3 regions of the Streptomyces sp. NPDC001750 genome follow, and region 3 is predicted to be linked to each of the others. Evidence: riboswitches for the same ligand, from Rfam matches in the RefSeq annotation. Region 3 holds a riboswitch; each other region holds the start of a gene.
The links. Region 3 has a riboswitch for cobalamin ahead of ACFYY6_RS16115 (ABC transporter substrate-binding protein). Riboswitches for the same ligand answer to the same signal wherever they lie in the genome.

Region 1: another riboswitch for cobalamin. It lies ahead of ACFYY6_RS22235 (cobalamin biosynthesis protein); the one in region 3 lies ahead of ACFYY6_RS16115 (ABC transporter substrate-binding protein).
Region 2: another riboswitch for cobalamin. It lies ahead of ACFYY6_RS09955 (prenyltransferase/squalene oxidase repeat-containing protein); the one in region 3 lies ahead of ACFYY6_RS16115 (ABC transporter substrate-binding protein).

Annotation. Positions count from the first base shown of each region.
Region 1 is NZ_JBIAUE010000014.1:160,973-168,727, reverse strand. Features, by position in the region: gene ACFYY6_RS22260 (alpha/beta hydrolase) at 1-1,051, opposite strand, end outside; gene ACFYY6_RS22255 (class II aldolase/adducin family protein) at 1,199-1,879, opposite strand; partial or broken gene ACFYY6_RS22250 (anion permease) at 2,095-3,057, shown strand; partial or broken gene ACFYY6_RS22245 (hypothetical protein) at 3,189-3,302, opposite strand; gene ACFYY6_RS22240 (hypothetical protein) at 3,599-3,829, shown strand; cobalamin riboswitch at 4,011-4,143, shown strand; gene ACFYY6_RS22235 (cobalamin biosynthesis protein) at 4,288-5,361, shown strand; gene ACFYY6_RS22230 (cobyric acid synthase) at 5,358-6,899, shown strand; gene cobN (cobaltochelatase subunit CobN) at 6,896-7,755, shown strand, end outside.
Region 2 is NZ_JBIAUE010000004.1:384,458-392,212, forward strand. Features, by position in the region: gene ACFYY6_RS09930 (PHB depolymerase family esterase) at 1-181, shown strand, start outside; gene ACFYY6_RS09935 (ferredoxin) at 429-662, opposite strand; gene ACFYY6_RS09940 (aldehyde dehydrogenase) at 662-2,143, opposite strand; gene ACFYY6_RS09945 (hypothetical protein) at 2,328-3,014, opposite strand; gene ACFYY6_RS09950 (MBL fold metallo-hydrolase) at 3,666-4,706, shown strand; cobalamin riboswitch at 4,854-4,981, shown strand; gene ACFYY6_RS09955 (prenyltransferase/squalene oxidase repeat-containing protein) at 5,096-6,379, shown strand; gene ACFYY6_RS09960 (SCO2322 family protein) at 6,376-7,053, shown strand; gene ACFYY6_RS09965 (energy-coupling factor transporter transmembrane protein EcfT) at 7,050-7,755, shown strand, end outside.
Region 3 is NZ_JBIAUE010000008.1:281,044-288,798, forward strand. Features, by position in the region: gene ACFYY6_RS16095 (ATP-dependent Clp protease ATP-binding subunit) at 1-334, opposite strand, end outside; gene ACFYY6_RS16100 (ABC transporter substrate-binding protein) at 758-2,302, opposite strand; gene ACFYY6_RS16105 (ABC transporter ATP-binding protein) at 2,675-3,523, opposite strand; gene ACFYY6_RS16110 (iron ABC transporter permease) at 3,520-4,557, opposite strand; gene ACFYY6_RS16115 (ABC transporter substrate-binding protein) at 4,671-5,633, opposite strand; cobalamin riboswitch at 5,744-5,926, opposite strand; gene ACFYY6_RS16120 (alpha/beta hydrolase) at 6,197-7,339, shown strand; gene ACFYY6_RS16125 (sensor histidine kinase) at 7,716-7,755, shown strand, end outside.

The DNA.
Region 1 (7,755 bases), on a different contig from region 3:
GAGCCTGCGGCACGGTGCGCAGCGCGATCAGTTCCGGTCGGCGGGCGGCGAGGTCGCGGGACGGCTGCCAGGGCGCCAGGGTGTCGTCCGGGCCGTGGAAGATCAGTGTCGGGGCGCGCAGGGCCGACGCGAGGGAGCCGTCCAGGAGGCGGGCGCCGTGCAGTCCGGTCTGTCCCTGGGCGGCCCGGACGGCGAGCGGCAGCAGGGCGGCCGGGACGCCGCGGGCGGTGGCCAGGGCGCGCAGCGTGGTGGCCCAGTCCAGTACCGGGGAGTCGAGCACGAGGCCGCTGATCCGGTCGCGCAGCGCGGAGTCGACGGCCGCGTGCAGCGCCATCGAGGCGCCGGTGGACCAGCCGTGCAGGACGATGTTCTCCGCGCCGTAGCGGACGGCGAAGCGGATCGCCGCGTCGAGGTCGCGCCACTCGGACTCGCCGAGGTGGGCGAGTCCGTCCGGGGAGCGCGGGGCCCCGGGGTCGCCGCGGTAGGCCAGGTCGAGGACGGGCAGGTGCAGGTCGTGCAGGAACGCCATGAGGTTCATGGGGTGTTCCCTGGTGGTGCCGAGGCCGTGCACGGTGATGACCCAGGTGTCGCGGGCGCCCGGCACGAACCAGGCGGGCAGCGCTCCGAGTTCGCCGGGGATCTCGACCTCCTCGTGGTCGAGGCCGAGCGCCGAGGAGGGGTCGCCGCTGTACAGCTGGGGCGTGATCCGGACCTTGGCGCCGGGCTCCAGGCTGCCCCGGTCGACGCGTTCCAGCCTGCGCACGACGGTGTCGGGGGCATGGTGGGTGTGCTCGACCACCGGGCCGACGACGGCGTGCAGGCCGTCGCCCTCCAGTCCGTACGTGCCGGGCCGCAAAGAGGTGAAGGAACGGGTCAGGGTGACCCGGCCGGCCGCCGTGGCGTGCACGGTCAGTCCCCGGTCGGCGGGCAGCGGCCGCCCGGACGGTGCCTTGAGGGCGGCGTCGCCCGCGTACCGGCCGGCCGCGACCGCTGCCGCACCGAGGCCGAGGATCGTGGTGACGGCTGCTGCCGTGACTGTCGCCGGGCGCACCGTTCCAGTCTGGTGGGGCGGGTCGCGCCCTGCCACCCGGACGGGTCCGCACGGCGCCCGGCGGGGGACGGCACGGGCCGCCGTCGGGCACGCGGCGGAAGGCGGAAGCGGAAGGCGGAAACGGCCGCTCGCCGGTGCCCGGCGGGGTCAGCGTGCCTGTCCGTATCCCTTCAGCGCCTCCCGTACGTCGTCCAGCTGGGCCGGGGTGAGCAGGGCCGGGGACAGTCCGGGTACGGAGACGGCGGCGAGCCAGAGCCGGCACAGCCATTCCAGCTGCGCGGTCCGGTCGTACGCCTCGTCCAGGGTGGCTCCGTGGGTGACGGTGCCGTGGTTGCGGAGCAGGCAGCCGGTGCGGTCGCGCAGGGCGTCCAGCATGTTCGCGGCCAGTTCCTCGGTCCCGTAACGTGCGTAGGCCGCCACCCGCACCGGTCCCCCGAGCATGGCGGCGGCGTAGTGGATGGACGGGACCTCGGGGACCAGGGTGGAGACCGCCGTGGCGTGCACCGCGTGGGTGTGCACGACGGCGGCCGCGTCGGTGTTCCGGTAGACCGCAAGGTGGAGCGGGAGTTCGCTGGTGGGGGTCAGTACGCCGAGGACCTGATTTCCTTCCGGATCGACGCCGACCACGTCCTGCGGGCCGAGCCGGTCGTAGGGCACGCCGCTCGGGGTGACCAGGATCGTGTCGCCGACCCTGGCCGACACGTTGCCCGACGTGCCGACGACCAGACCGTCCGCCGCCGTCCTGCGGGCGGTGGTGACGAGATCGGCCCAGGTTTGTTCGATCACACCTTGTTGCTGATCGCTCGCGTCCCGTTGCTGATCACTCATGACCGTGATCCTGTCAGCCCGCCGGGCATAGGTACACACGACCGACCGAAGGAACCACGAAGAGTGACGACGAGGCGGGGGCGGCGGACACGGTGGCCGCGAACCGTTCCGAAGCGTCCCTCGGGGACACCATGAAGCCCCGCTCAGTTCATCTCCCGTTCACCAAAGTTGCCTACCGTCAACCTGCCAATGACGTCGAACGATTGCCTGGGTAAATGGAACACATCACGCTGCTTCTCGCGATTGTGATCGTGACAGCTCTAGTGTTCGATTTCACGAACGGTTTCCATGACACCGCCAACGCGATGGCCACCACCATCTCGACCGGCGCACTCAAACCGAAGACCGCGGTGGCCATGTCCGCCGTTCTCAACCTCGTCGGCGCGTTCCTGTCCGTGGAGGTCGCCAAGACGATCTCCGGTGGGATCATCAATGAGGACGGGCTGCGCACGGAGGTCATCTTCGCGGCACTCGTCGGCGCCATCCTGTGGAATCTGCTGACCTGGCTGGTCGGGCTGCCGTCCAGTTCCTCGCACGCCCTGTTCGGCGGGCTGATCGGCGCCGCGGTCATGTCGGCCGGCTGGTCCTCGGTCAACGGCGGCACGATCGTCACCAAGGTGCTGATCCCCGCGGTCGCCGCCCCGATCGTCGCCGGGTTCGCCGCGCTGCTGGCCACACGGCTGACGTACCGGATCGGCGGGAAGATCCGGGACGAGGCCCAGCAGAAGGCCACCGCCAAGGGCTACCGCGCCGGTCAGATCGCCTCGGCCGGGCTGGTCTCCCTCGCCCACGGCACCAACGACGCGCAGAAGACCATGGGCATCATCACCCTGGCCCTGGTCACCGGTGGTGTGCTGCACCCCGGCGCCAACCCGCCCGTCTGGGTCATCGTTTCCGCCGGTACGGCCATCGCGCTCGGCACCTACCTGGGCGGCTGGCGCATCATCCGCACCATGGGCAGCGGCCTCACCGACCTCAGGCCGCCGCAGGGCTTCGCCGCCCAGACCAGCGCGGCCACGGTCATCCTCGCCTCCTCGCACCTCGGCTTCTCCCTGTCCACCACCCAGTCCTGCTCCGGCGCCGTGATGGGCGCGGGCCTCGGCCGCCAGGGCGGCGTGGTCCGCTGGTCCACCGCCACCCGGATGTTCGTCGCGTGGGGCCTGACCCTGCCGGCCGCGGGCCTGGTCGGCGCGGGCGCCGAGTTCCTGACCCAGCAGGGCACCTGGGGCGTCGTCGTGGTCGCGGCGCTGCTGGTCGTGGGCTCCGGCTCGATCTGGCTGGTCTCGCGCCGCAAGCCGGTCGGCCACGGGGATGTCGCTCCCTCGGAGAGCGCCGTCGAACCCGCGGGCGTCGTCACCACGGCCATCGCCGCCGTCAGCCCGCCGCCCACCGTGGCGGCCACCGCCGCGGCGCAGGACCTCATGACCATCATCCCGGCCACGCCCACGGCCACCGCCCCGGCCGCCACCGCCCAGGACCCGGCGCGTCCCGCCGCCGTCTAGTGCCGTGACCGGAAAGGTTCACCGGCTCGCGACGCCCGGCACGGCACCTCGCCGCGTTGTCGCATCACCCGAGTACGTCCCGGCCATCCTCCGCCTTGCGACGCACCGCACCGGACGCCGCGAGCTCCCCGGCACACCCTTCCGGCCACAGCACTGGTGCCGTGACCGGCACCCGACCGAACACGCGGACCGTCCGCAGACCGTCTAAGGAAGCAGCATGAAAATCGACTGGGCAGCCCTCGGCTCCGTCTTCGGTGTCTCCCTCGTCGTCACCGTCGCGCTGGTGGGCGTCTTCACCCTCGGCATCGTCGGTCTCGCCAAGCAGCCCGAGGCGGCGGCCCAGGGCGGCTCCGGCGGATCACGGGTGCTGGCGCGTGCGGGCGCGTACGTCTGTTTCGCGCTGTGCGCGGCGGCGGTCGCGTACGGGATCTATCTGATCGTCGCCTGAGACCCTCCCCTCGCACCCACTTTTCGCAGCCCCGACGGGCCGGACGCACCTCGCGCGTCCGGCCCGTCGTCGTGTCCCCGTCCCGATGTGGGCCTCAGCACACTGCCCGCCGCAGGTCAACGGCAAGTTGACGGGCGTTCGCAGAGCGTGGTGGACTGCCGGAGCCATTTACGGCGACAGCAGAGGAAGCCGGTGCGAATCCGGCGCGGTCCCGCCACTGTCACCGGGGAGCGGTCCCCCACACCGGGAAGTCACGGCACGCGCGAGCGGGCTGGAAGGCCGGGGGAATCGCGGATCCGGGAGCCAGGAGACTCTGGTCGCCGGTCACGTCGAACCAGGGCGCGGACCCTGAGTGAGGACAAGTCGCCATGCCTGGCAGCCGTGCGTCCCTTGCCCCGGCGCTCTCGCCGAGAGCCGCCCGTACGAAGGCCCTCCGAGGCGCGACGGCCGACTGAGCCATGCGTGCCGATCGCGTATTCGCGTACGGCGCCACAGCCGGTCTGATCGGCGATCTGCTGCTCGGTGACCCCCGCAGGGGGCACCCGGTCGCCGCCTTCGGGCGGGCCGCGGCGGGCGTCGAACGCCGTCTGTGGCGCGACCACCGCGGGTGGGGCGCGCTGCACACCCTCGTCTGCGCCGGAGGCGCCGTGGGCGGTGCGGCGCTGCTCACCCGTGCCGTACGCCGTCACCCCGCCGCCTCCGTCGCGCTGGCCGCGGCCGTCACCTGGTCCGTGGTCGGCGGCACCTCGCTGGGGCGGGAGGCACGGGCCGTCGGCGGCGCCCTGGCCGCCGGGGACGTCGCGGTGGCCCGGGAACGCCTGCCGCATCTGTGCGGGCGCGACCCGCACTCCCTGGACGGGCCGCAGATCGCCCGCGCCGTGGTGGAGTCCGTGGCCGAGAACACCTCGGACGCCGTGGTGGGCGCCCTGGTGTGGGGGGCGCTGGCCGGTGTGCCCGGCCTCGTCGGCTTCCGCGCGGTCAACACCCTGGACGCGATGGTCGGCCACAAGTCGCCCCGCCACCGGCGCTACGGCTGGGCCTCGGCCCGCCTCGACGACCTCGCGGGATGGCCCGGCGCCCGGCTGACCGCCGTGCTCGCCGTGGTCGCGGGCGGACGGCCGCGCGAGGCGGTACGGGCCTGGCGGGCCGACGCGGCGCAGCACCCGAGCCCCAACGCGGGCCCGGTGGAGGCGTCGTTCGCGGGCGCGCTGGGCGTGCGCCTGGGCGGAACGCTGGCGTACGGGGGCCGGGTGGAGCACCGCCCGGTACTGAACGGGGAGACGGGCCGGGCGGTGGAGACCGCGGACATCGAACGCGCGGTGCGGCTCTCGCGCCGGGTGGGCGTGCTGGCCCTCGGCGTGTGCGTGGCCGCGCGGCTGGGCGCGGGTCTCGCCGCGCGACGGCTCGCGGACGTACGGGGCACGGGACGGGGACGGATCACGGGCGCCCGGCCCGCGGGCATGAACGGCGCCGCGGGGGCCGCGCGGCTCCTGACCGCGGGACGCCCGGGCGCAGGACGGAGACGGACATGAGCGGCGGACTCCTGGTCGCCGGGACCACTTCGGACGCGGGCAAGAGCGTCGTCACGGCGGGCATCTGCCGCTGGCTCGCGCGCCGGGGAGTGAAGGTGGCGCCCTTCAAGGCGCAGAACATGTCGCTGAACTCCTACGTCACCCGGGAGGGCGCCGAGATCGGCCGTGCCCAGGCCATGCAGGCCGCGGCCGCCCGGGTGGAGCCGTCCGCGCTGATGAACCCGGTACTGCTCAAGCCCGGCGGGGACCGCTCCAGCCAGGTCGTCCTGATGGGCAGGCCGGTGGGCGAGATGAGCGCGCGCGGCTACCACGGCGGACGGCAGGAGGCCCTGCTCGGCACGGTCGTGGACTGCCTGGAGCGGCTGCGGAGCACGTACGACGCGGTGATCTGCGAGGGGGCCGGCAGCCCGGCCGAGATCAATCTGCGGCGCACGGACATCGTGAACATGGGCATCGCCCGGGCGGCGCGCTTCCCGGTGGTGGTGGTCGGCGACATCGACAGGGGCGGTGTCTTCGCGTCGTTCTTCGGTACGACGGCGCTGCTCTCCGCCGAGGACCAGGCACTGGTCGCGGGCTATCTCGTGAACAAGTTCCGCGGCGACGTGTCGCTGCTGGAGCCGGGCCTGGAGATGCTGCGCGAGATCACCGGCCGCCCGACGTACGGGGTGCTGCCCTTCGCGCACGGCCTCGGCATCGACGAGGAGGACGGGCTCCGGGTCTCGCTGCGCGGCGCCGTGCGCGAGTCGGTGATCGCGCCGCCGCACGGCGAGGACGTGCTGCGGGTCGCGGTGTGCGCCGTGCCCCTGATGTCGAACTTCACCGACGTGGACGCGCTGGCCGCCGAACCGGGCGTCGTCGTCCGCTTCGTGGACCGCGCCGAGGAGCTGGCCGACGCCGACCTCGTCGTCGTGCCCGGCACCCGGGGCACGGTCGGGGCACTGGCCTGGCTGCGCGAGCGCGGGCTCGCCGACGCCCTGGCCCGGCGTGCCGCCGAGGGCCTGCCGATCCTCGGCGTCTGCGGCGGCTACCAGGTCCTCGGCGAGCACATCGAGGACGAGGTCGAATCGCGGGCCGGGCACGTCGACGGGCTCGGACTGCTGCCGCTGCGCGTCCGGTTCGACCGCGAGAAGACCCTGGCCCGGCCCGTCGGGGAGGCGCTCGGCGCGCCGGTCGAGGGCTACGAGATCCACCACGGCGTCGCCGACGTGCGCGGCGGCGAGCCGTTCTTCACCAACGGCCGGGGCCGCGCCCTGGACGGCTGCCGGGCCGGAGCCGTGTGGGGCACCCACTGGCACGGCTCGTTGGAGAGCGACGCGTTCCGCCGCCGTTTCCTGACCGAGGTGGCGCGCGCCGCGGGCCGACGTTTCGTCCCCGCCCCCGACACCCGTTTCGCCGAGCTGCGCGAGGAACAGCTCGACCGCCTCGGCGACCTGATCGAAGAACACGCCGACACCGGCGCGCTGCTCCGGCTCATCGAGTCGGGCGCGCCGTCCGGACTTCCCTTCATCGCCCCCGGAGCACCTGGAGCACGCGTATGAACGCCCCCACGAGCACCGTGCTGTTGCTGTCGACCGCCGACACGGACCTGCTCGCCGCCCGCGCCTCCGGCGCGCCCTACCGGATCGGCAACCCCACCCGTGTCGACGTCCACGAGGAACTGCCCGCGCTGATCGAGGGCGCCTCCGTCGCCGTCGTCCGGCTGCTCGGCGGCAAGCGCGCCTGGGAGGACGGCCTGGCCGTGCTGCGGGCGTCCGGCATCCCGACCGTGCTGCTGGGCGGCGAGACCGTGCCGGACGCGGAGCTGATGGCCGAGTCGTCCGTACCCGCCGGGGTCGTCGCCGAGGCGCTGCGCTATCTGGTGGAGGGCGGTCCGGGGAACCTGGTGGAGCTGACCCGTTTCCTCTCCGACACGGTGCTGCTGACCGGTCACGGCTTCGCCGAGCCGCAGCGGATGCCGGAGTGGGGCGTGCGCGGCGACCGGGAGTTCGTCGAGGGCCGCCCGACCGTCGGGGTGCTGTTCTACCGGGCGCACGAACTGTCCGGGAACACCTCGTTCGTGGACGTGCTGTGCGAGGCCGTCGAGGCGCGCGGCGCCAACGCCCTGCCGGTGTACTGCGGTTCGCTGCGCGGCGCGGACGCCGGTCTGTACGAGCTGCTGGGCCGGGCGGACGTGCTGGTCGCCACGGTCCTGGCGGCGGGCGGTACCCGCGCGTCGGACGCGTCGGCCGGGGGCGACGAGGAGGCGTGGGACATCGGCGCGCTGGCGGAGCTGGACATCCCGGTGCTCCAGGGCCTGTGCCTGACCTCGGCGCGTGCCGCGTGGGAGGCGTCGGACGCCGCGCTGTCCCCGATGGACGCGGCGATGCAGGTGGCGATCCCCGAGTTCGACGGCCG
Region 2 (7,755 bases), on a different contig from region 3:
CTGCTTCACGGCGAGCAACTACGCGCACGTGGCGGCCGGAAGGGCACACACCACGCTCGGCTACGTCTACGCCAACGGCTCGAACCAGAACATGGGCCTGTACAACATCTTCATCGCCCACACCCTGCGGGAGTCACCGACGGGCCACTTCGTGCTCGCGGACACGGGCTGCACGCCCTGAGCCTGCTCGCTTCCACCCGGGGTGGCCGTGCGGGGTCCGCACGGCCACCCCCCGGGCCCCGCCGGTCTTGTCCGCACCCATCGGCCCCGGGCGTCGGCTTGGCCGGCGCTGTCGGCCGCGGGCGGCCCGGCGACGCGGCTTCCGTGATCCGGTACCGGAAGCAGGTCCCGGTGGTCGCCCTCGGCGTCACGGTGCGGACGGAACCGTCCCTCGATCCGGGTTCGTGGCGAACCCGGGGGCGGGTCGGCTACTCCTCCGGCGGGAACACCACTTCCCCCGAATCGGCGAGCGTGATCAGGATGGCCTCGACCGGGCATCCCTCGGCCGCCGCCAGGACCCGCTCGTCCGCGTCGGTCTCCGGGGAGGCGGGCCGCGACTGACGGGCGGAGTCCAGCGCGAAGGTGTCCGGGGCGTGGTTCACGCACATCGCGGAGCCGATGCAGATCCTCCGGTCGACCTCCACGGCCCAGCGGTCCCCCATCACGCGCCTCCCTCGTCAGCGGCGCCGGCCCGGTAGCCGGCCGGCAGGTGGATCATCTTGTGCTCGAAGTACTCGCCGTACCCCTCGGGCCCGAACTCCCGTCCCAGGCCGGAGTTCTTGTAACCACCGAACGGGCCGAGCATGTCCAGGCTGAAGGTGTTCACACTGTACGTGCCCGTCCTGACCCGGCGGGCGATGTCGATGCCGTGCTCGGTGTCCGCGGTCCAGACGCTGCCGCTGAGACCGTAGTCGGAGTCGTTGGCGATGCGTACCGCTTCGTCCTCGTCGCCGTACGGGATCAGGCAGATGACGGGGCCGAAGATCTCCTCGCGGGCGATGCGCATGGAGTTGTGGACGTCCCCGAACAGCGTCGGCTCGACGTACCAGCCGCGCTCCTGGGAGGCCGGACGGCCGCCGCCGGTGAGGATCTTGGCGCCCTCGTCCTGGCCGATCCGGATGTAGTCGAGCGAACGCCGTCGCTGGCGTTCGGCCACCAGGGGGCCGAGTTCGGTGGCGGGGTCGAGCGGGTCGCCGATCTTCAGCGCCGCCGCCGCGGTGGCGAACGCCTCGGCCGTCTCGTCGTAGCGGGAACGCGGGGCGAGGATGCGGGTCTGGGCCACGCAGGCCTGCCCGTTGATCATCCAGGCGAACGGGACGAGCCCGGCGACGGCCGTCTCCAGGTCGGCGTCCGGGAGGATCAAGGCGGCGGACTTCCCGCCGAGTTCCAGCGTGACCCGGGTGAGGTTGCGGGAGGCGACCTCCATCACCCGGCGCCCGGCGGCCACCGACCCGGTGAACGACACCTTGTCCACGCCAGGGTGTCCGACCAGGTACTCGCTGACCTCCCGGTCGGCCGGCAGGATCGACAACACGCCCTCGGGCAACCCGGCTTCGGCGGCGATCTCGGCCAGGACGTAGGCGTCCAGCGGGGATTCGGGCGACGTCTTGAGGATGGCGGAGCACCCGGCGAGCAGCGCGGGCGCGAGCTTGGCGGCGGCGGTGAACTGCGGAACGTTCCACGGCACCACGGCCGCGACCACCCCCACCGGCTCGCGGCGCACCAGCAGCGGCCCCAGCGCCCCGTCGCGCCGCTCCTCGTACGGGAAGGCACGGGCGACGGTGATCGCCGCGTCCCACACCATCATCGCGGACAGCGCCTGCACCATCACGCTGGACGTGTACGGGGTGCCGTTCTCCGAGCTGATGACCCGGGCGATCTCCTCGTACCGGGCGGCGAACGCGTCCTTGATCCTGGTCACGACCGCGATCCGCTCGTCCAGGCTCATACGCGGCCAGGGCCCCTCGTCGAACGCCCGCCGCGCGGCGGCGACGGCCCGGTCCACGTCCGCCTCGCAGGCGTGCGGCACCCGGCCGATGACCTGTTCGGTGTGGGGCGATACGACCTCGATGACCTCCCGGCCCAGCGGATCGACCCACTCACCGCCGATGAACAGTTTTCCGTGTTCGACAAGCTCGGTCATGGCTGCTGCCTCCCGCGAACCGGCGTTACGAGAATCCCTGATGGACCGTCAAAACTGATACCAGTTCCAGTTCCAGGAGTCCACGTGCACGGCGCTTCCGGAAGGCCACGGCCCACAGCCGGGCCCGCCGAAGGCGAGGGCCCTCCGACGTGCCCCGGCGGCCCGCCCGCGGCGCGGGCCGGGCTCATCGTGCCGGTCGGCGTCGGGGTCCGAACGCCGTGGTCACCTGCTCGACGAGAGCATCCTCGGTCGATGTGGTGTCGACCCGGACGGAGCGCAGCCCGAGACGTCCGGTCTCCTCCTGAAGGCGTCTTGTGAACATGTCGTCCCGTTCGGCGAGATTGCGGGCAGCCCTCACCGGATCACTGGTCTCCCACACGAATCCCTCCCCCGGCACGGCCCGGCTCCGGAAGGCGGCCCGGCGGAATTCAGGGGTGGGAAGGAGCCAGACGGCCTGCTCGGGAACGGTGAGCAGGGGTTTCACCAGGCGCGGCAGCAGCCGGAAGCCCTCCGCGAGGACACACGGTTCCCGCGGCAGGCGAAGAAGGTCCTCGATGATCAAGCCGAAGCCCTCACCACGAAACCAGTGGAACGTCTCCAGCATGGTCTCCGGAGACCGGGTCACCCACCGCTCGTCCATGTCCATGGCCATGAACTCATGCAGGAAGGGGGCCTCCTGGGGCGTGGTCCGTCGCGCGTGGTCCCGCATCACGTCGTCGGTGGCGTAGAGCCGCCAACCGCAGCGATCGGCGACTCGGCGGCTGATGGTCGACTTCCCCGCGCCGCTCCCGCCGCCGATCCAGTACACGTGCCGCAGCCGCGCACGAAGCTCTGCGGCATCGGCCGCTTCTTCATACTTTCCGGGAGACATTCCTCTCCTGTCCCACTCCGACAACCAGGACGAGTCTCCGGCTATCGTCGCCGCTGTCGGCCGGGCACAGTACGTACGGCCGGGTACGACAAGCGGTATACACCTCGTCCTCGCCCACGCCCGCCGCGGGCCCGGCCGGCCCGATGCACGCACCCACGGAGCAGAACGTACAACCACCACCGCTGCCACATCGCACTGGACGGACACCCGCCCATCAGCCGCGCCAACAAAGCTGCGGGTCAATACACCTAGTGCCGCGGCAGGCAACGTTTGCCCGTCAAGGAGCGTCGTCCGGTACGTGCTCTCGGTGTGCCGGCCGGAAGCCCTCGTACTGGATGTACTTGGGATTTCGGCCGGTGCGGCGAGAGGGCGTGCCGGGCGTCGCGACGGGGCGAACGTTGCCTGATGCGGCACTAGCCTCTACGCGAGGTGGGGTACGAGGCCGTCGGGGTCGAGCGGCCCTTTCCCCAGGCGCCCTGTTACCAGTCCTGTGCGTCAACTGCGGCCGGGAGACGAATAGTCGACCAGGGCTACCACTGGAACAAGTTCTCGTTACAGTGGTCAGTGGCCCCTGGGCAGCTGCCTGCGGGCGGCGCGCACCGCGCAGCCGTACGTCCGGTGAGCGGACCGGGCAGTGGGGAAGGGGAGCCCATGACGCAGGTGACCGATCTCGGCGGGGGCGTGCACAGCATCGAGGTGCCCATCCCGGACAACCCGCTCGGCCACACCCTCGTACACGTCCTCGACACCGGTCGCGGGCCGGTCCTGGTCGACACCGGGTGGGACGATCCGGAGGCGTGGGACACGCTCACCGCCGGGCTGACCGCCCTCGGCGTGGCCGTCGCGGACATCCACGGCATCGTCATCACCCACCACCACCCCGACCACCACGGCCTCTCCGGGCAGGTGCGCGAGGCGTCCGGGGCCTGGATCGCCATGCACGCGGCGGACGCCGAGATCGTGCGCCGCACCCGGGAGTCGGAGCCGGGCACCTGGCTGAACTACCTCGTCGCCAAGCTCACCGCGGTCGGCGCGCCCGAGGCGCACCTCGCGCCGTTGCGGGCCGCGGCGGCGGACCGGGGGCGTATGCGCACCCTGCCCGGGGCGCGGGCCGCGCTGCCGGACCGGGAGATCGTGCCCGGCGAGCTGCTGGACCTGGCGGGGCGACGGCTGCGGGCGGTCTGGACGCCCGGCCACACCCCCGGTCATGTCTGCCTGCATCTGGAGGAGAAGCATCCGGCCGGTCTGCCCGGCCGGGGGCGGCTGTTCTCCGGGGATCACCTGCTGCCCGGGATCAGCCCGCACATCGGGCTCTACGAGGACCCGGACGCAGACGCGGTCACCGACCCCCTGGGCGACTACCTCGGTTCCCTGGAGCGCGTGGGCCGGCTCGGGGTGGCGGAGGTACTGCCCGCCCACCAGTACGCGTTCGCGGACGCGGCCGGGCGCGTGCGGGAGCTCCTCGACCACCACGAGGAGCGGCTGACGGGGCTCCTCGGGCTGCTGTCCACCCCGCTGACCCCGTGGGAGCTGGCCGAGCGCATGGAGTGGAACCGGCCGTGGGACCGGATCCCGCACGGTTCGCGCAACATCGCGGTCTCGGAGGCCGAGGCGCATCTGCGGCGGCTGGTGAAGCTGGGCCGCGCGGAAGCCGTGGCGGGGAGCGACCCCGTGACATACATCGCGGTGTGAGTACACGTACATCGCGGTGTGAGTGACGCGACCACGACGGACGGTGGCGTACGTCGCGGCATGGGTGGCGTGCCGGGGCGGGACGAGCCCGAGCGGCGCCCCGTCCCGCCCCGGCACGCCCGCCCCGGGGCCCTTCCGGTACGCCCGGTAGAGTGAATGGGTCGTCATCATGCCCGTACAGGGGGAAGCCGGTGCGAATCCGGCACTGACCACGCAGCCGTGAGCCGTCCCGTGGGCGGTGAGTCGGAATGCCCTGGACGCGGTTGTGACCGGCTCGGACCACCGGAACCCCGGTGGTCGGCACCGTCGAGGTATACGGAGTCGGAGCCTGGTGCGCGAGCGTGCCTGTGCCCGGTTCGGTTTCCCGCACAGGAGAGGCCCCGCCCGCCATGACCGTACGCCGCAGCGCGGCAATGCTCGCCGCGACCACGGCCGCCGTGCTCTGCGCGGCTGCCCCGGTCGCGGTCGCGGCGCCGTCCCCGTCGCCCACGCCGTCCGTCGCCCTGCCCGCCGGGCTGTACGGCACGAAGGACCCCACCTACGACGGTGTCTGGCGGCAGTCGCTGGCCTTCCTCGCGCAGCGGGTCGAAGGCGTGACGCCCGCCGCGAAGTCCGTGGACTGGCTGATCGGCCAGCAGTGCGCCAACGGCGCCTACGCCGCGTACCGGCCCGACGCCTCCAAGCCGTGCGACGCGAAGACGGTGCTGGACACCAACGCCACCGCGATCGCCGTGCAGGCCCTCGCCGAGGTCGGCGGGCACGGGGAGACCGTGAACGACTCGGTCCGCTGGCTGAAGTCCGTGCAGAACGAGGACGGCGGCTGGGGCTACGCGGCCGGTGCGCCCAGCGACGCCAACTCCACCTCCCTCGTGATCGGCGCCCTCGCCCGGCAGGGCCAGCGGCTCGCGGACATCGTCACGCCCGACGGGAAGTCCCCGTACGACCCGCTGCTCGCGCTCTCCATCCCGTGCGGTGAGAAGGACGGCGGCGCGTTCGCGTACCAGCCGGACAAGGCGGGGAAGCTCGTGGCCAACGCGGACGCCACCGCCGCCGCCGTGCTCGGCAGCATGGGCAAGGCCCTGGCCACCGGCAACAACGCCGCTGCCAAGGGGACGAGCTGCCGCCCCGCGGCCTCCGGTTCCGCCCTCACCCCCGAACAGGCCGCCCAGAACGGCGCCCACTACCTCGCCGGTGCCCTCGCCGCGAAGGGACACCTCGACCTGGCCCCGATGCCGGGCGCCGAGGACTCCGCCCCGCAGCCCGACATCGGCAACACCGCGGACGCGGTCGTCGCGCTGTCCGCCTCGGGCCACCAGGACAAGGCGGCCGAGGCCGTGGCCTGGCTGAAGAAGAACTCCGGTGCCTGGGCCGAGCAGAACGGCCCCGCCGCCTACGCGCAACTGGTCCTGGCCGCGCACGCGACGGGGAACGACGCCCGGGACTTCGGTGGCGTGAACCTGGTCGACAAGCTGAACGCGACCGGTCCCAAGCCCGCGGCGATCACGACCCCGGATCCGTCCGCCGACACCGGGTACGAGGCCACGGAGAAGGACCGGGTCCACAGCGGCGACGACGTGATCGGCGGCGTGTGGTGGTTCGTCGGCATCGGCCTCGTCGTCGGTGCGGGCGTCGGCTTCCTGATCAGCGGCCGCCGGAAGAACCAGCAGCTGTGAGGCGGACGGGAGGGGCCGCCGCCGCGGTGCTGACGGTGCTGAGTGCGGTGCTGCTGGCCGTGCTGGGCGCGGGCGAGGCCCGGGCGGCCGGCTACCGGTACTGGTCGTTCTGGGAGGGCTCGGGCCAGGGCTGGGCGTACGCCACCCAGGGCCCCGCCCTGGTCCGGCCGGACGACGGTGCCGTGCAGGGCTTCCGGTTCGCGGTGAGCGAGGACTCCCAGAACGCGGCCCGGCCGCGCCACGCCCCCGGCTTCGCGAAGATCTGCGCGGACACCCCTGCCGAGAAGGGGTCCAAGCGGGTCGCGCTCGTCATCGACCCGGGCACCGCGGCGGACGCTCCGGACGGGCGGACCCCGCCCGCGCTCCGGACCGCGTGTGCCGTGGTCGCTCCGGACGCGAGCACCGCCGAGGCGCTCGCCGCGGTGGCCAAGCCGTTGCGTTACGACGGCAACGCGCTGCTGTGCGCCATCTCCGGCTACCCGGCCTCCGGCTGCGGCGAGCAGGTGTCGGGCGACGGGCACAAGAAGCCTGATGCGTCCGCCTCCGCCACGTCCGCCGCGTCCGCCGACGGTTCCGACGGCGGCGGACCGTCCGCCGGGATGCTCGTCGGGGCCGGCGCCGTTCTCGCCCTCGGCTCGGCCGCGGTCGTGCAGGCCCGCCGCCGCCGAGGATGACCACTCCCACCAGCGGCCCGGCGACCGGGGACGGGGCACCCGACCGCCCTGCCACCGGCCGTCCGGCGACCGGCCCCACCCGCACCACCGGCGTCACCCCTGCCCGTACCACTCGCGCCCCCCGCCCCGCCGACCGGCCACTGCGCGCGCTGCGCGCACCCGAGGCGAACCGCAGCAACGCCCTGCCCGCCGGGGCGTGGTGGCTGTGGGCGCTGGGCCTCGCCACCGCCGCTTCCCGCACCACCAACCCGCTGTTGCTCGGGCTCCTCGTCGGGGTCGCGGGCTATGTGGTCGCCGCGCGCCGTACGGACGCGCCCTGGGCCCGTTCGTACGGGGCGTTCATCAGGATCGGACTGTTCGTCGTCGGCGTGCGGCTGGTCTTCTCCGTCCTCCTCGGCTCACCGGTCCCCGGTACGCATCCGCTGTTCACGCTCCCCGAGGTGCCGCTGCCCGACTGGGCGCAGGGCGTCCGGATCGGTGGCCGGGTCACCGCCGAGCAGCTGGTCTTCTCGCTGTACGACGGGGCGAAGCTGGCCGCCCTGCTGATCTGTGTCGGCGCGGCCAACTCGCTCGCGAACCCGGCCCGGCTGCTGAAGTCGCTGCCGGGCGCGCTGTACGAGGCGGGGGTCGCCGTCGTCGTCGCGATGACGTTCGCGCCGAACATGGTCGCCGACGTGGCGCGGCTGCGCACCGCGCGACGGC
Region 3 (7,755 bases):
CCGCGGACGGTTCGCCCGATTCCCGGGGAAGGATCTCCGCGATCCGGGACGCGAGCGCCTCCGGGTCCGTGCCCGCCTGGGCGAGCAGCGTACGCGCCGGGTCGACGTTGGTGGCCGCCCACAGCAGGTGCTCCGTGTCGAGGTCGGACGTCCCGTCCTCCATCGCCCGCTGCCCGGCCAGATTGAGGAGGCGCAGCGAGGACTCGGTCAGCAGCCGTCCGATCGGGACTCGCTGCACCGCCGGGGGCGACGACGCGGGCGACATACCGAAGAACCGGTTCAGCAGATCGCTGAACGGGTCGGACGAGCCGAAACCGAATGACGACATCGACATGGCAGCTCCTGGTACGGCGACGGTTTCCCTCCACCAAATCGCGATGCCACGTATGCCGCAAGCGGGGCTAATGTCCAAGAAATGCGGACGAATTCCCCGCCCTTCGATGCGCCGCCGTCAGGGGGGACCGCCGCCGGTGGGGGCGGTTCGGCGCGGGCCGTCCGGGACGCGCGACGAGCGGGGCGTGCGCGTCGGCGGAGAAGGCGATGTCGATCAGGCGGAAGTGCGCCATCGGTGTGGCGGCCTTCCCCGCGGCGCCGAGACCGATGTCCCCGGGAAAGCGCCCCGGCGTCCCCGAGAAGGGATCCGATGTCCTCAGGTTTCCGGCGAAGGGGGCGGGAGTGCACCGGGCACCCCGCCCCACTCGCGCGAACGCCGTTCCTCCCGGAGACGATCGCCCGTCCGCGTTCCGCGGCGCCGGAGTCACTCCGCGGTGCCGAGCTCCCAGAAGCGGAAGACCGTCGAGGTGTCCAGGCAGTTCTGCAGCCCCCGGACGCTCTCGTGGGCGACCGCGTACTGCTGGCCCTGCCAGAGCGGCAGGAACGGCAGCTCCCGCGCCACGATGTCCTGCAGCTTGATGAAGTCCTGCCGGGTTTCGGCGCGGTCGGTCACGGAGGAGGTGCGCGGGATGATCTGGTCCGATATCTCCTTGTTCTCGTAGTTGTTCGACAGCACGTTGTTCTCGCCGAAGAACGGCTGGGTGAAGTTGTCGGGGTCGGGATAGTCCGGCACCCAGCCCTTGACGTAGACGCCGTACTTGCCTGCGGCGATGTTCTTCTCGTACTGGCCGAACGGGACGGACTTCATGTCGGCCTCGAACAGCCCGCTCCGGTTCAACTGGTCCGCTATGGTGCGCAGTTCGTCATCCGTGGCGGGACCATATCGACTCGGGGTGGACCAGAGCGTGAGCTTCACCTTCTCGGTGATTCCGGATTCGCGCAGGACGTTCCGCGCCTTGTCCGGCTTCGGACTGTCGCCGTACACGTCGAAGAACGAGGTGCCGTGGCCGGTGATGCCGACCGGGACCGCCGAGTAGAGCGGCGTCGCCGTGTCCTGGTACACCTTGCTGACCAGGGAGTACCGGTCGACGAGATGGGCGATGGCCTTGCGCACGGCGAGCTTGCCGACGACGGGATCGGCGACGTTGAAGACCAGGTGCTGGACCTCGGCGCTGCTGCCCTGCACCACCGTGATGCCATCCTTCTTCGCGGTGGCCGAGGAGTCCAGGGCGGCTATCGCCTTGGCGGTGAGACCGCGGTAGGCGATGTCGACGTCGTCCTTCTCCAAGGACGACCTCAGCGCCTGCTGATCGCCGCGGAACAGCTTCAGCGTCACCCCGGAGTTCTTCACCTCGGCGTTTCCGTGGTAGCCGGAATAGACCGAGAAGTCGGCTTCGGACTTGTCGATGGAGTCCAGCTTGTAAGGTCCCGAGCCCACCGTCTTGCCGCCCCCGAGCAGGCGGTCCTTCGGATAGACCTGGTGGTCCACGATGGAGCCGGCACCCGACGCGATCTTGCTGGGGAACGTCGCGTCGGGCACCTTGAGGTGGAACACCACGGTCTTGTCGTCCGGGGTGTCGATCGACTTGATGGTGGACAGCATCGGCGACGGACCGGCCGGGTCGTCGATCGCGATCGTACGGTCGAAGGAGAACTTCACGTCCTTCGACGTGAGACTGTGGCCGTTGCTGAACTTCAATCCGTCGCGCAGCGTGCAGGTGTAGGTCTTGCTGCCGTTCGAGAACCCGCACTCCTCCGCGGCCTCCGGCACGGGGGTGGAGGAAGCGGGCGGGAAGCTCAGCAGGGACTGGAACACGTTGTTGAACAAAAGCCAGGACCCCGGGTCGTACCCCGAGGCCGGGTCCGTGGCGAGGATGCCGTCGGACATTCCGACGACGATCCTGTCCTTGCTCTCGGACGGCCAGATCTGGTCCTCGGAGCCGCAACCCGTCAGCAGCACCGCTGTCATTCCCCCGACGATCAGAGTGCTCGACCGCCTCGTACGATCCATCACGGAAAGTGCTCCATACTGTCGGCCGGCCGCGAGGGTGTCCCCGGACAACCGGATCGGGTCAGGAAGTACTGCGCACGCCGCGACCAGACACTCGGCCCGGTCGGGCGTGTTGGTGCGGACCGAGCGGACTGCCGGGACTCGGTGTTCGACAGGAATTGTATGCACGGTGACTGACAGTCAGCTTCCGCTTGGTGAACGGTAATCGGCCGAACGGCGAACACGCCCTGGAGGAAGGGTGGATGGGCCGTGCGACAACAGGCGGCCGCGAAGGTCGTTCGCCGCCGTGCCGAAGGCGGGAGCGCGGCCGTCTCGCACGACCCCGCCCGCTCACGGAACGGGCCCGTCCCCCCGGGCTGTCACGGCCCGGCGGGGTTCCATTTCCCCGGGCAGGAACGTCACATGGGGCGCTCCCGTGCGGGGGTGGACGACGACCTCGCCCGCCACCTCGTAGACCTCGCGCAGCAGTTCCGCGGTGATCACCTCTGCGGGCTGGCCGGACGCGACGACCTCGCCCCCGCGCAGCACGTAGAGGCGATCGCAGTAGTACGCCGCGAGGTTGAGGTCGTGAAGCGCGACCAGAACGGCGGCGGGGAGCCGGCGCAGGATGCCGAGGACGTCGAGCTGGTGGCGTATGTCCAGATGGTTGGTGGGTTCGTCGAGGACGAGCAGCGAGGGCTGTTGGACGAGGGCGCGGGCGATGAGCACACGTTGGCGCTCGCCGCCGGAGAGCCGGTCGAAGGAACGGTCGGCGAGCGAGGCCGCGTCCACGGACGCGAGGGCGGACGCGATCAGCCGGGCGTCCTGTGCGGTGTCGCCGTCGAACAGGCCCTTGTGCGGAGTACGCCCCATGGCGACCACCTCACGGACCGTCAGGTCGAAGTCGGCGACGGGCTCCTGGACCACCGCGGCCAGGGTACGGGCCAGTGTGCGCACGGGCAGGCGCCAGACATCGGTCCCGTCGACCCGTACGTGTCCGGTGTCGGGTCGCAGCACGCGGTAGACGGCGCGCAGCAGACTGGACTTGCCGCTGCCATTGGGGCCGACCAGCCCCACGACCTCGCCGGGGCGGGCGGTCAGGGAGACGTCCCGGACCAGGCGGTGCGCACCGGCGGACAGGGTGACCCCGTCGACGGACAGGGCGCCGCCGTCGACGGCGCGTTCGACCGGGTCGCTCATGCCGCTCCCCGTTCGCCGTTCCGCCGGGCGTCACGGCGCATGAGCCAGAGGAAGAAGGGGCCTCCGCACAGCGCCGTGAGCACCCCGACGGGAAGTTCCAACGGCGCCGCGACCGTGCGGGCGGCGATGTCGGCCCAGATCAGGAAGACGGCTCCGCCGAGGGCGGCCGTCGGCAGCACGCGACGGTGGTCGCCGCCGACGACGAGCCGCACGGTGTGCGGCAGCATCAGCCCGACGAAACCGATCGGCCCGGTCGCCGCGACCAGGACCCCGGTGACGAGGGACAGCAGGACGAACATGCGGACCCGGAACCGGGCCACGTCGAGTCCCATCGTGCCCGCGGACTCCTCGCCGGCCAGCAGCAGGTTCAGGTGCCGTGCCTGTACCAGCAGGACGGCGATGCCGAGCAGCAGGGCGGCACCCGGCAGCCAGAGCGTGTCCCAGCCGACGCCGCCGAGGCCGCCGAGGGTCCAGGCGAGGACGGCACGGGCCTCGTGGCCCCGGCCGGTGGTGAGCAGCAGCAGGTTCGTCACCGCGGTGAGCACCGACGCCGTCGCCACACCGGACAGCACGAGCCGCACCGAGGTGATGCGTCCGCCGGTGCGCGCGGTCGCGTACACCACCAGCAGCGCGCCCAGGGCGCCGGCGAACGCGGCGGCCGGCAGCGAGACGGGCCCGAGCGCGCCCATGCCGAGCACGATCACCGTGACCGCGCCCAGCGACGCGCCGGAGGACACGCCCAGCAGGTACGGCTCGGCCAGCGGGTTGCGGATGAGGGCCTGCATGGCGGTGCCCACCACGGCCAGCCCGGCGCCGGTCACGGCACCGAGCAGCACCCGCGGTGCCCGCACGTCGAGGACGATCGTCTCCCGGGCGCGGGTCCAGGACGGCTCCTGCCAGTCGGCGCCCAGCGCGTGCGTCACGATGCCCCACACCTGGCCGGGCGGCACGTGCACCGAGCCGATGGCCAGGCCGGCGGTGGCGGAGCCCACCAGCAGCAGCGCGAGGACGGTCAGCACGAGGGGGAGGGGCACGCGCCGCGACCGGCCGCCGCGGCGCGGGAGCCACGCCCCCGCTCCGTCGGCCGCCCCCTCGGTCGTCCCGTCGGGCGGGGCGGCCCTCACGGGCGCTCCCGTACCCGCCCCCGTCACCGGAAGCTCTCGGGATGCAGGCCGCGTGCCAGGCCGTCGACCGCGTACGCCGACCGGATGCCGACGAGGGTCGCGGTCAGCGGCAGGACCACGAACCGCTTGTTCCTGATGGCCGGGACGTCGGCGAGGGCGGGCTGCGAGAGCAGGAACCGCTTCTTCTGCTCGACGCTGCCGGAGCCCGCGTAGTCGTAGATCATCACGACCTCGGGCTTGCGGGCCACGACCTGTTCCCAGGAGACGTCCCCGAAGACGTCGTCGAGGTCCGCGAAGATGTTCCGGCCGCCCGCCAGCCCGATCAGGTCGTTGCCGAGCCCCTTCCCACCCGCGGTGAAGGCGGTCTTCTCGCCGCTGTCGTAGACGAAGACGGGCACGTCGGGCCTCTTCCCCACGGCCGCGACGGCCTTGTCCACGCGCCCCCTCAGATCGGCCACCAGCGCGGAGGCGCGGTCCGGGACGCCGAAGACGTCGCCGATGGTGGTGATCTCGTCGTAGGTGTCCCGCATCGTCACCCGCTTCTTGCCGCAGTACTCGCGGTTGAGGTAGGTGTCGATGCCCGCCTCGGCGAACGCCTTGCGCGACCGGCCCTCGTTCTCGGCGAACGCGCTGCCGTAGCCGCCGTAGACGAAGTCCGGCTCCGCGTCCAGGACGGTTTCGAAGGACGGCTCCCGCTTCGCCAGTTCGGGTACGGCCGCGAAGTCCTTCCGCAGCTCGGGCAGGACGGCCGAGTCCGGGAAGGCGGTACCGACCATGCGGTCCTTCAGTCCCAGGGCGAGCAGCAGTTCGGCGGGGTGCTGATGGATGGTGACCACGCGCGAGGGCGGTTTGTCGTACGTCGTTCTCACACCGCAGTTGTCCACGGTGACCGGGAAGCCCTCGACCGACGACGCACCGGCCTCCGGTTTCCGGGGTGAGCCGGCGGTGCCGCAACCGGCGGCCGACAGGACGGTGGCCAGGGCCATGACCCCGGCGACGACGCGCGGGGCGCGCAGGCTGCGGGCAGAGGGAGAGCAGGGGCGGCGGCGGGGTATGCCGAAATACACGTAGAGCCTCCTGGGGAGTCCGCGCTCCTCAAAACGGGCCCGCGACAGGCCAGTGTCCTGACTCCCGGATCGACGTTCCCCCCGCCTTCCCGCGCGGCGCGCAGTGGCATGTCGAAGGGTTGCACTCCCCGGTCACAGTGGCGGGACCGTGCCGGATTCGCACCGGCTTCCTGTCTCCCGTCGCGGCGATGACCTGCCGATATTACGGTTGTCCGACGTCGGCGCACAAAGGGCGCCCATGTGAGTGATCGCACGCCGAGGAACCCGGGCCCGTCTCCCGGCCGTCCCCGCCCCTTCCCGGCGCGGCCGGGGGGCGCGATGCGGGAGGCCGAGGGCGACCGGCATCGAAGGTGCGGGGGCCGGTCACCGAAGGCACGGGAGTGACCGGCGTCAACACGAGGTTCCTGGTGTCTCGCGGTCGACGTAAAAAGGTGGAAAAGAGGGTAAACCATCGTGCTGTGTGCGACATCCTCACTGGCGTGATGAGCCTGACGGGGACACCCTTCTTCCTGGCCACGATCGCGCTGGTCATGGTCAGCGTGCTGCTTCCTCTGTTGCTGTGGGGGCGGGTACGGGGTCCCGCCGTGGTACGAGGCGCGAGCCGCCTCGCGATGGTCGTCCTCGCGCAGGGGGCGGCCGTGCTGAGTGTCTTCGTGGTGGTCAACAACACCAACGGCCTGTACGACAGCTGGGCCGATCTGCTCGGCACCGGACACCATGTCGTCGCGGCCCCGGACCTCGGACGCGACGGACTCGGAAGTCACAAGGACCTGGCGAACGAGCCGAAGGTCGTCCAGGAGTTCGACCCGGTGCACGACGCCCGGATGGGGCGCAACGTCCGCGTCACCCAACTGCGCGGCCGGGTGTCGGGGGTGCGCGGCGAGGTGTACGTATGGCTGCCGCCGCAGTACGACCAGCCGGCCTTCCGGCACCAGAGGTTCCCCGTGGTCGAACTCCTCGGCGGCTTCCCCGGTTCGGCGAAGGCGTGGTTCAGCAGCCTGCGGGTCCAGGCGCAGCTGGAGGCCGGGATGCGGAGCGGCGAGATCGCCCCGTTCATTCTCGTCGAACCGCGCACCAATCTGCTGGCCGGTCAGGACACCGGATGCGCCAATGTGCCGGGCGTCGTGGACGCCGAGTCATGGCTCAGCGTGGACGTCCGGCAGATGGTGATCGACACCTTCCGCGCACGGGGCGGCGCGAAGGGGTGGGCGGTGGCCGGCTACTCGGCCGGGGCGCACTGTGCCGTGAAGCTGGCACTCGCCCACCCCGACCGGTACCGGGCCGCGGTGGGCCTGTCCGGCTACAACGACCCGGCCGCCGAACGGGTCTCGCTCACGGCCCGCGCCCCGGAGCTGCGGCGGGCCAACAACCCGCTGTGGATCCTGCGCCATGCGACCACCCCTCCGCGCGTCGCGCTGTATCTCTCGGGCGGACGCGACGACGGCTACCGCGACGGCCTCGCGCTGCGGCGCGCGGCGGCACCCCCGACACGGGTGGTGGTGGCCCGGGTGACCGGGCCGCACACCATCGGCCTGTGGAAGCGCCAGGTGCCCCAGGTCTTCCGCTGGCTGACGGCCGAACTGTCGCCCGGGGCGGGACGGGTCGCGCCGGCGAAGGGCGTCTGAACCGACAAGAAGCGGTGCGGGAGGGACCGACGGCCCGCGGGGGAGTGGTCGGCGCGGGGGCGTGACGGGCGGTCGGACGCTCGGGACCGCCGCCGTCCGTCGTCATGTCGGCCGTCCGTCGCCATGCCGGTCGGGCGTCGGCCGAATGGAGTCGTCGGGCCGTCCGGCCGGGCGATCGTGACGACGGGGCCGGCGCCTCGGCCGGGGCGCCGGCGGCGGTTCGGCGTACGGGCGGCAACCGCGCTTCGGAGGCCTCGGGCGTGGGCGGACACCGGATTCCGGGGACGGCGGCCGGGGGCGGGGAACGGATGCCGGAGGCCGCGGGGCCGTCCCGCGTGACGATGCCCGATGCGGTCGTCGACCCTACGGTGGTGCCATGGCGGTGAGCAGTGGTCGGAGAAGGGGGGAACGGTCCG